DNA from 4 places in the Picosynechococcus sp. NKBG15041c genome. Region 4 is predicted to be linked to each of the others. Evidence: predicted binding sites of a transcription regulator. Region 4 holds the regulator's gene; each other region holds the start of a gene.
What was found. Region 4 encodes NtcA, which controls nitrogen genes in cyanobacteria. Its sites were predicted from a motif close to TTTGTANCNNNNGNTACAAA; they were not measured.

Region 1: the regulator NtcA is predicted to act here: its motif matches at 806-825, upstream of ACZ45B_RS00010 (DUF4278 domain-containing protein).
Region 2: the regulator NtcA is predicted to act here: its motif matches at 1,185-1,204, upstream of rpe (ribulose-phosphate 3-epimerase).
Region 3: the regulator NtcA is predicted to act here: its motif matches at 1,084-1,103, upstream of ACZ45B_RS10675 (CmpA/NrtA family ABC transporter substrate-binding protein).

What each region holds. Positions count from the first base shown of each region.
Region 1 is NZ_AP040363.1:1,239-3,441, reverse strand. Features, by position in the region: gene rppA (two-component system response regulator RppA) at 1-204, opposite strand, end outside; gene ACZ45B_RS00010 (DUF4278 domain-containing protein) at 367-774, opposite strand; gene ACZ45B_RS00005 (ATP-dependent Clp protease ATP-binding subunit) at 976-2,203, opposite strand, start outside.
Region 2 is NZ_AP040363.1:203,742-205,944, reverse strand. Features, by position in the region: gene ACZ45B_RS01000 (potassium channel family protein) at 66-1,127, shown strand; gene rpe (ribulose-phosphate 3-epimerase) at 1,240-1,929, shown strand; gene ACZ45B_RS00990 (hypothetical protein) at 2,105-2,203, shown strand, end outside.
Region 3 is NZ_AP040363.1:2,225,817-2,228,019, reverse strand. Features, by position in the region: gene ACZ45B_RS10680 (peptide ligase PGM1-related protein) at 1-971, shown strand, start outside; gene ACZ45B_RS10675 (CmpA/NrtA family ABC transporter substrate-binding protein) at 1,270-2,203, shown strand, end outside.
Region 4 is NZ_AP040363.1:1,474,293-1,476,495, reverse strand. Features, by position in the region: gene fabI (enoyl-ACP reductase FabI) at 1-428, opposite strand, end outside; gene ntcA (global nitrogen regulator NtcA) at 708-1,433, shown strand; gene ACZ45B_RS07150 (DUF3084 domain-containing protein) at 1,485-2,203, shown strand, end outside.

The sequences.
Region 1 (2,203 bases), 1.4 Mb from region 4:
GGCCCGTACTTTTCGACAGATTTCCACCCCCGAGCATTGGGGTAACATCCAGTCCAAAATTAGGAGATCATAATCTTTGTTAAAGGCTAACTCTAACCCCTGCTGACCCGTTTCTGCTAGATCAACCAAGTACCCTTCGCGCCCCAAAATTTGGCTGAGGGCTCCCCGCAACTCTCGTTCATCATCTACCAATAAAATGCGCATCATTACTTAGCAAACACCATTCTCTCCATTATTCCCGAAGAAGGAAATCTCACCCAGGGCGATCGCCCCAATTGTTAAACCCAAATAAAAAAGGAAGCAGCCACAAAACCACTTCCAAAATATTTTTCTATTGTGCTTAATTGATAACTGTGTCAGCCCCGCTTACATCGAAGGCAAAGCATTGGATTCCTGTTGCAATAAGCTAATCAAATGCTCATCCCCCCGAGCTTGGGCTGTTTGCAAGCGACGCTCAAGACTATGGCGCATATTTTCTAAATGAATCCGGCGAGCATCTTGACCCATCAGCTTTGTCAATGGCAAAACTTGCACAGGACAAGCGGCAGCTGCAGCTTGGCGTTGGGGTAAGACCTCGGGCACAGCTTGAAGACTTTGGTAAGTATTCCCCCGATAGTGGAGTAATACAGATTCCACCTCAGGACGCTCAAGAGTTTCGGCTACACAGTGGCGGCGGATTGTCTGCCCACGATAACGACCCACGATATCCCCTTCCATTACTTCTAACGTTGCAGGGCGATAATCATAGGAAACACCACGATAGGTTAATTTCATAGAGATTTCCTCACTGAGCCTCAAAATACTTTCTGTAGTCATTGTTACATCGAACCAAGAAAATCCCCAAAAAAATCAGGAAAACTTAAGAATCACCTCTCCTTGACAGATAAAAAAGGGGAGCTCTCAGGCTCCCCAGGGTTAAATCACTTAAATTTTAAGGCTGACATAAAGGTCTTAGGGTCAGTCTTCTTAGGAAAACTAGCCTGGTTGTTTAGCCAGCTCTAGGGTTTTTTCTGCCTTACTGACGGCCACTTTTCCTTCTTCGTTGATATCGACGATCGCCGTATCACCAGAACCAACACGGCCCGAGAGGATTTCCTCAGCGAGAACATCCTCTAACAAGCGCATGATCGCCCGACGTAAGGGACGCGCCCCATAGGAGGGGTTATAGCCTTCTTCCACAAGACGTTCCTTAAATTTGTCGGTCACTTGTAGGGTGATTTCCTGCTCTGTTAGGCGCTTAAAGACATCCTTGAGAAGAATTTCGGAGATTTCCTTGACTTCCTCTTTGTTGAGCTGACGGAAGACGATGATTTCGTCGAGACGGTTGAGGAATTCGGGGCGGAAGTATTGTTTTAATTCTTCGTTCACCAAGGAGCGAATCCGGTTGTATTGGGACTCGGCAGCATCTTCACCAAACTCGAACCCAAGGCCACCGCCACCTTTTTCGATCACCTTGGAACCGATGTTAGAAGTCAAGATAATCAGGGTGTTTTTGAAGTCGACGGTGCGTCCTTTGGCATCGGTGAGGCGTCCATCTTCAAGGATTTGCAGGAGCATATTGAAGATGTCGGGGTGAGCCTTCTCGATTTCGTCAAAGAGAATGACGGTGTAGGGACGACGGCGCACAGCTTCGGTGAGTTGACCGCCTTCGTTATAGCCGACATAGCCTGGAGGAGAACCAATCAACTTAGAAACGGTATGCCGTTCCATAAATTCGGACATGTCGAGGCGAATCATCGCATCTTCAGAACCGAAGAAGTAGGCAGCGAGAGCTTTGGTGAGCTCCGTTTTACCCACCCCGGTGGGCCCAGAGAAGACAAAGCTGGCGATCGGACGGTTGGGATTTTTCAGACCGACCCGGGCGCGACGGATGGCTCGGGATACGGCCTTGACCGCATCTTCCTGACCAATTAGGCGCTGGTGTAGGGTGTCTTCCATGTTGAGGAGCTTGGTAGACTCGCTCTCGGTGAGCTTGTTGAGGGGCACCCCTGTCCAAGAGGCGACGATATGGGCGATCTCTTCAGCATCGACCACAGCATCGATATCGGTGCTTTTCTCTTTCTGGCTTGCGGCGATCGCCCGAATTTCAGTTTTGATCTCCATTTCGCGATCGCGCAGTTCTCCCGCCTTATCGAAATCTTGGGAACGCACGGCTTCATCCTTAGACTTGAGGACTTCGCGCAGTTCCTTATCGAGTTCTTTG
Region 2 (2,203 bases), 1.3 Mb from region 4:
CTACGGGGGAGGAAAAACTGTCTGCCATTTTGCTTACAAATATGAGGCTTCGTTGAGGTTCATCGGTGCAGAGTATCGAACAAAAATATGGACGTCTCAAGGAGCAACTTCTGCTGGGTTTGCTCATGCTTATGGGGCTATTTCTCCTCGGCATGGGGTGGTTTGTTGCCGTTGAGCATTGGTCTTGGGTCGATGCTGCCTATATGACCATTATCACCCTGGCAACGGTGGGCTTTGGGGAAATTCATCCCCTCGGCGATCGCTCCCGGATCTTTACCAGTATTCTAATCCTGCTGGGCCTCATTGCCGGGGGATACATAGTAAATCGCTTTGTGGAAGCGATGGCCAGCGGTTATTTTCAGGAGATCAGACGGTTGAAAGAATATCAACAGCAAATTAATGAACTCAATAACCATTACATTGTCTGTGGTCTGGGGCGTACTGGGCAGCAGGTGGCCAAAGAATTCGTCGCAGAAAAAATTGCGTTTGTGGTTATTGATCTTGACCCCGAACGGATCGAGATCGCCGAGGCCGAAAATTATATCTGCATTCAGGGAGATGCGACCTTAGATCAATATCTCCAGGCGGCAAGAATTGAGCAAGCCATTGGCTTGGTGGCCGCCCTCACCTCCGATGCAGAAAATCTCTACACCGTGCTCTCGGCCAAAACATTGAATCCAAAGATCCGGGCGATCGCCAGGGCCAGCACTGAAGAAGCCATCGAAAAATTACGTCGGGCCGGGGCCGATGCCGTTGTTTCACCATACATTACCGGGGGGCGTCGCTTAGCTGCTGCCGCCCTTAGACCCCAGGTCATGGACTTTGTTGATGGCATTCTCACTGGCACAGAGCATTCCTATTACCTCGAAGAAGTCCGTGTCGATAGTAATTACAGCGGTTATGTTGGCCGTAGCCTGAGTCAAGCTCGCCTCCGGGTCAAATCCGGAGCTTTGGTGCTTGCAATTCGTCGGCAAGATGGGGAACTAATCCCTGGCCCCACGGGGGATACATTACTTTTATTGGGGGATGTCTTGATTTGTATGGGCACGGCTGAGCAGCTGCGCAAACTCAACAGCATTCTGCTGCCCGTTCAAACCGATGGCTCCCTGCGGCCCCCCAATCGTTAGCGTTTCTTGAAACAAGTTCTTGATTCAGCCCAGGGTCAAACGATCTTGATACAAACTTTTGTTAATATTGATACCAACTTCAAATTCTTGAGATAAGAGGCATTTCCCCACCATGACTGACAAAAAAATTGTTGTTTCTCCGTCTATCCTTTCAGCGGATTTTAGCCGCCTTGGTGAAGATATTAAAGCCGTTGATGAAGCTGGGGCGGACTGGATTCATGTCGATGTCATGGATGGTCGTTTTGTGCCAAACATCACCATCGGGCCGTTAATTGTTGAAGCGATTCGTCCCTACACCAAAAAGCCTTTGGATGTGCACTTGATGATTGTTGAGCCTGAGAAATATGTCGCAAATTTTGCGAAAGCTGGCGCTGATATCATCTCTGTCCATGCCGAGCACAATGCTTCTCCTCACCTCCACCGCACCCTCTGCCAAATTCGTGAGCTGGGCAAAAAGTCTGGGGTTGTACTCAATCCTTCTACCCCCCTCGACATCATTGAGCACGTGCTGGATGTGTGTGACCTGATTCTGATCATGAGTGTGAACCCCGGCTTCGGGGGTCAAAGCTTTATTCCTTCCATGGTGCAAAAAATCGAAAAGCTCCGGGCCATGTGTGATGAGCGCGGCTTGGATCCTTGGATCGAAGTTGACGGCGGCATCAAGCCTTCTAATGCTTGGCAGGTCATCGATGCAGGTGCGAATGCGATCGTGGCCGGTTCTGCGGTCTTCGGTGCGCCTGATTATGCTGAAGCGATCGAAGGGATTCGTAACAGCAAAAAGCCGGCAGCGGTAGCGGCTTAGGGAGCATATTTTCCGAAATCTCCGATTACGAAGGGAGACTTGGGAAAAGTAAATAAGTGAATTGTTGAGGAGAGGCGGTGTTGCTTCTCCTCAATTTTTATGGGGATTTTGTGGGCAACTTTCGGCTCGGGAAGATCCGGTGCCATAATCAAATTATCTTCCGGGAAATGCTGTTGTGAAAGAGTCGGATTTGCGTCGGTTGGCAGAACAAGGAAATCCCCAGGCGATCGCCCAAATTTTAAAGTCATTATTTGCGCCGTACCAGATCCGCGTC
Region 3 (2,203 bases), 750 kb from region 4:
ATGGCAGCGCCTTGGTGAAAACAGTGCCAGAGTTAATCCAGGTCACAGCCCAACTGTGGGACCGGCAACCAGACCTCAAACGAATTGTGATCAAGCTCAATGAGGGCTTTTCTGGGGAAGGAAATGCGGTGTTAACCCTCCCGTTTGATTCCCCAGGAACAAGTTTTGCGGAACGGTGTACACAAATCACCAAAGCACTTCCCCGATTAAGCTTTCAAGCGGCCGGGGAAACCTGGGATAATTTTGCCTCCCGCGTTCCCGAACTGGGGGCGATCGCCGAAGCTTTTATCGAAGGAGAAACCAAGCGATCGCCAAGCGTCCAGGGACTAATCACCCCTGGGGGCGACGTACGGATCCTCTCGACCCATGACCAAATCCTCGGCGGTAGCGACGGCCAGATTTACTTAGGCTGTCATTTCCCCGCCGCCAGTGAATATCGTCTCCAATTGCAAGAGCTGGGCCTCAAGGTAGGGAAAGCCCTCGCTGCAAAAGGCGCCATGGAACGCTATGGCGTCGATTTCATCGCCACCGAAAATACCAATGGCAGCTGGGATCTCCAGGCGATCGAAATCAATCTGCGCAAAGGTGGGACAACTCACCCCCTGATGACCCTGCAACTCCTGACCAATGGCTTCTATGACTGGTCTACTGGATCATTTTTTACCCCCCAGCATCAGCCAAAATATTACATCGCCTCCGATAACCTACAAAAGCCCCAATACCAAGGTCTACTCCCAAGCGACTTGATGGATATCATTGCCGCCCATGGTCTTCATTTCGATAGCAGCACCAAGACAGGCAGCGTCTTTCACCTAATGGGAACCTTATCTGAATTTGGTAAACTTGGGCTGACTAGCATCGGCAACTCCCCCACGGAAGCTGCCCAAATTTATCAACAGGTAGAACAGGCCCTGGACATAGAAACAACTCGCCAAAATCCTGCTACAGTGACGCTCCCCCTTACCTGGTAAAACCCTGTTGTTTTTTGAAAAAAGTTATGTATTCTTCGCATGTTCTCCGGAAATCTTTTGAGAAATGTAGAAAATGCATTGCATTCTCAAAAAAAAGGATTAACAAACAGGCAATGTTACTTAAGATACAAAACTTTATGGCTAGAAATTCGACTCTCTTAATTATCGATTCCTAATTAGGCATTCACAAAACCTTGGGAAAAGATGTTGTTAATTGTTGTCTGCACTATCCATGTCGCATGGGCTATGGATGTCGCAATAATTCCTAATTTTCATCGCCTTCAAGCTAATTAGAACTATGAGCAATCTTTCCCGTCGCAAGTTTATTTTTACTGCAGCTAGTGCGGCTGTTGGTACGACGATTCTCCATGCCTGTGGCAGTTCGCAAACATCTCAAACTTCTACCCCTGCGCCCACCGTAGAATCTGTACTCGCGCCGGAGGATGCCCCAGAAACCAATGTTGTTAAACTAGGCTTTATTGCTCTTACTGACTCCGCCCCATTAATCGTCGCTAAAGAAAAAGGTTTCTTTGACAAATATGGGATGACTGGGGCAGAAATTCTCAAGCAAGCTTCTTGGCCTGTGACCCGTGACAATATCGAACTGGGTTCCGCTGGGGGAGGCATTGATGGAGCACATATTCTGACACCAATGCCTTATTTAATGACCTTGGGAACAATTACGAACAGTGGGCCTGTGCCGATGTATATCTTGGCACGGTTAAATACCAATGGCCAAGGAATTTCTGTCAGTAATGAGTATAAAGATTTGAATGTGACTGTTGATAGTTCACCCTTAAAGGATGTTTTTGCCCAAGCAAAGGCAGGCGGCAAAGACATTAAATGTGCCATGACTTTTCCTGGGGGAACCCATGATCTCTGGATGCGCTACTGGTTAGCCGCAGGGGGCATCGATCCGAACAATGATGTTTCAGTCATTCCTGTACCGCCACCCCAGATGGTTGCCAATATGAAGGTGAGTAACATGGAGGCCTTCTGTGTCGGTGAGCCTTGGAATGCGCAATTGATTAACCAGGATGTTGGGTATAGCGCGTTGGTAACTGGAGAATTGTGGAAAGATCACCCAGAGAAAGCCTTGGGTTTACGGCAGGATTGGGTTGATGCAAACCCGAAGGCCGCAAAGTCGGTCTTGATGGCGGTACTGGAGGCACAACAGTGGTGTCAGGATCCAGCAAACGTTGACGAAATGTGTGAAATTGTCTCCCAAGACA
Region 4 (2,203 bases):
ATCGCCCCCCCTTCGGTCATCACTGTTTTTGCGCCCCGAGCCAAACGGGTCAGGGAATAGGCACTAATATCGAGGGCCGTATTAAAACCATCCCGAGAAGTATCACTAAAATCACCAGTCAAATCTTCTCGGTTCGCAAAAGCAAGACAGTGAATGAGAATATCGAGTTTGCCCCAATCTTTTTGAATTGTCTCAAATACTTGATCCACCTGGGCATCATCCTGCACATTGCAGGGGAGGAAAAGACTCGGGTTCAGTGGGGCAACCAATTCACCCACTTTTTTCTCAAAACGGCCCTTATCATCGGGGAGGTAGGTAACGCCGATATTTGCTCCAGCGGCGTGCAATTGTTGGGCGATGCCCCAGGCAATGGATTTATTATTTGCAATCCCCGTCACCAGGGCATTTTTTCCAGTTAAATCAAGCATATGGGTTCCCAAAAGGTATAAAAATTCGAGCCAGGCAGACAGCGCTTATCATCTTCGCCTGCCGCTGGCCTCTGTGCAAATGGCTGCTTTAGGGCAAATCACGGGAAATTTTAGAAAATTACGCGAGACTGACCCAGAAATCCATAATTATTTTGAAGCAAAAAGTACAAAATACTATACCAGGATAAGATTTAGTTTAAGGGGAATGCTTATGGTCTCTGCACACTGAGCACGGATGTTGTACCCACCTTGGTGAAAAAACCTTGCCCAACAGAATCTATGTATAACCCCGATTTCAACCAACCTCCTTTTTCTGCCAATCCTGTGTCTGAATCACCTGCAACTCAAGTTACGGATCTTGCGACGGCATTTCGTCAGTTTCATAGCGGCCCTTTCCCGCCTGTGGTGGAAAATTACGACCGGGGCAAAACAATTTTCTTCCCAGGCGATCCAGCGGAGCGGGTTTACTTTCTCCTCAAGGGGGCGGTGCGACTATCACGGGTTTATGAGGCTGGGGAAGAAATTACGGTAGCACTCCTACGGGAAAATAGTGTGTTTGGGGTGCTATCGCTGTTGACGGGGCAAAAGTCAGACCGGTTTTACCATGCGGTGGCTTTTACGCCAGTGGAATTGTTGTCGGCCCCCATTGAGCAGGTACAGAAGGCTTTGAATGAGCACCCTGAGCTGGCGATGTTGATGCTCAAGGGACTATCGTCGCGAATTTTGCAGACGGAGATGATGATCGAAACCCTGGCTCACCGGGATATGGGTTCACGCTTGGTCAGTTTCTTGTTGATTCTCTGTCGGGATTTTGGGGTGCCGACCGATGAAGGGATTCGCATTGACCTCAAGTTGTCGCACCAGGCGATCGCCGAGGCGATTGGCTCAACCAGGGTAACAGTGACACGCCTTTTGGGGGAACTCCGGGAGGAGAACATGATTTCGATCTACAAAAAGAAAATTACTGTCCATGATCCGGTAAACCTGAGCCAACAGTTCGCTTAACGTTACAGTAGATGGGTGGTACTTTTGGGTTTAGATATCGCCTGGTGTTAAATGACTAGTGCTTTTGTACTAATATTTTCGGTGCTCATTTTGGGGGGCATTTTGGCGGCATTGGGCGATCGCCTGGGGAGCAAGGTCGGCAAAGCGCGGTTGACGCTGTTTAATCTGCGGCCAAAACAGACGGCGGTAGTGGTGACAGTGATGACGGGAACCGTGATCGCAGCAAGCACCCTGGGACTGTTGTTTGGCTTAAGCAAATCCTTGCGCCAAGGGGTTTTTCAGTTGGATGAAATTTTGGCCCAGCGGCGTCAAGAATTGTTGGATGTGACGGCGGAAAAGGAACAAATTGAACAGGAGTTGGCAACCGCTCGCAGCGATCGCCTCGAAGCAGAACAGGAGCTCCAAGAAATTGAAGGAAGATTTGCAGAGGCCCAGACCCAACTAGAGCGGTTTCGGAGCCAAGCCGCAGATCTCCAAGCAGATATCACCGCCCTCACCACGGAGCAAAGAACGCTCCGGGAACAGCGCGATCGCCTCCAAACCCAGAGTGAATCTCTCCGGGCTCAATTAAATCGTCAAAATACAGTAATTGAGGAACGTTCTCAGCAAATCGTCGCCCTGGAAAATCAACAGAGTCAGCTCCAAGCAGAGATCAATGACCGCGATAATCGCATTGCTCAACTAGACCAGTCGATCGCCCAAAAAGATCAAATTCTCACGGGGCTAGAAGGTCAAATTGGCACCCTCGAAGAACAGGTCAACATTCTCGA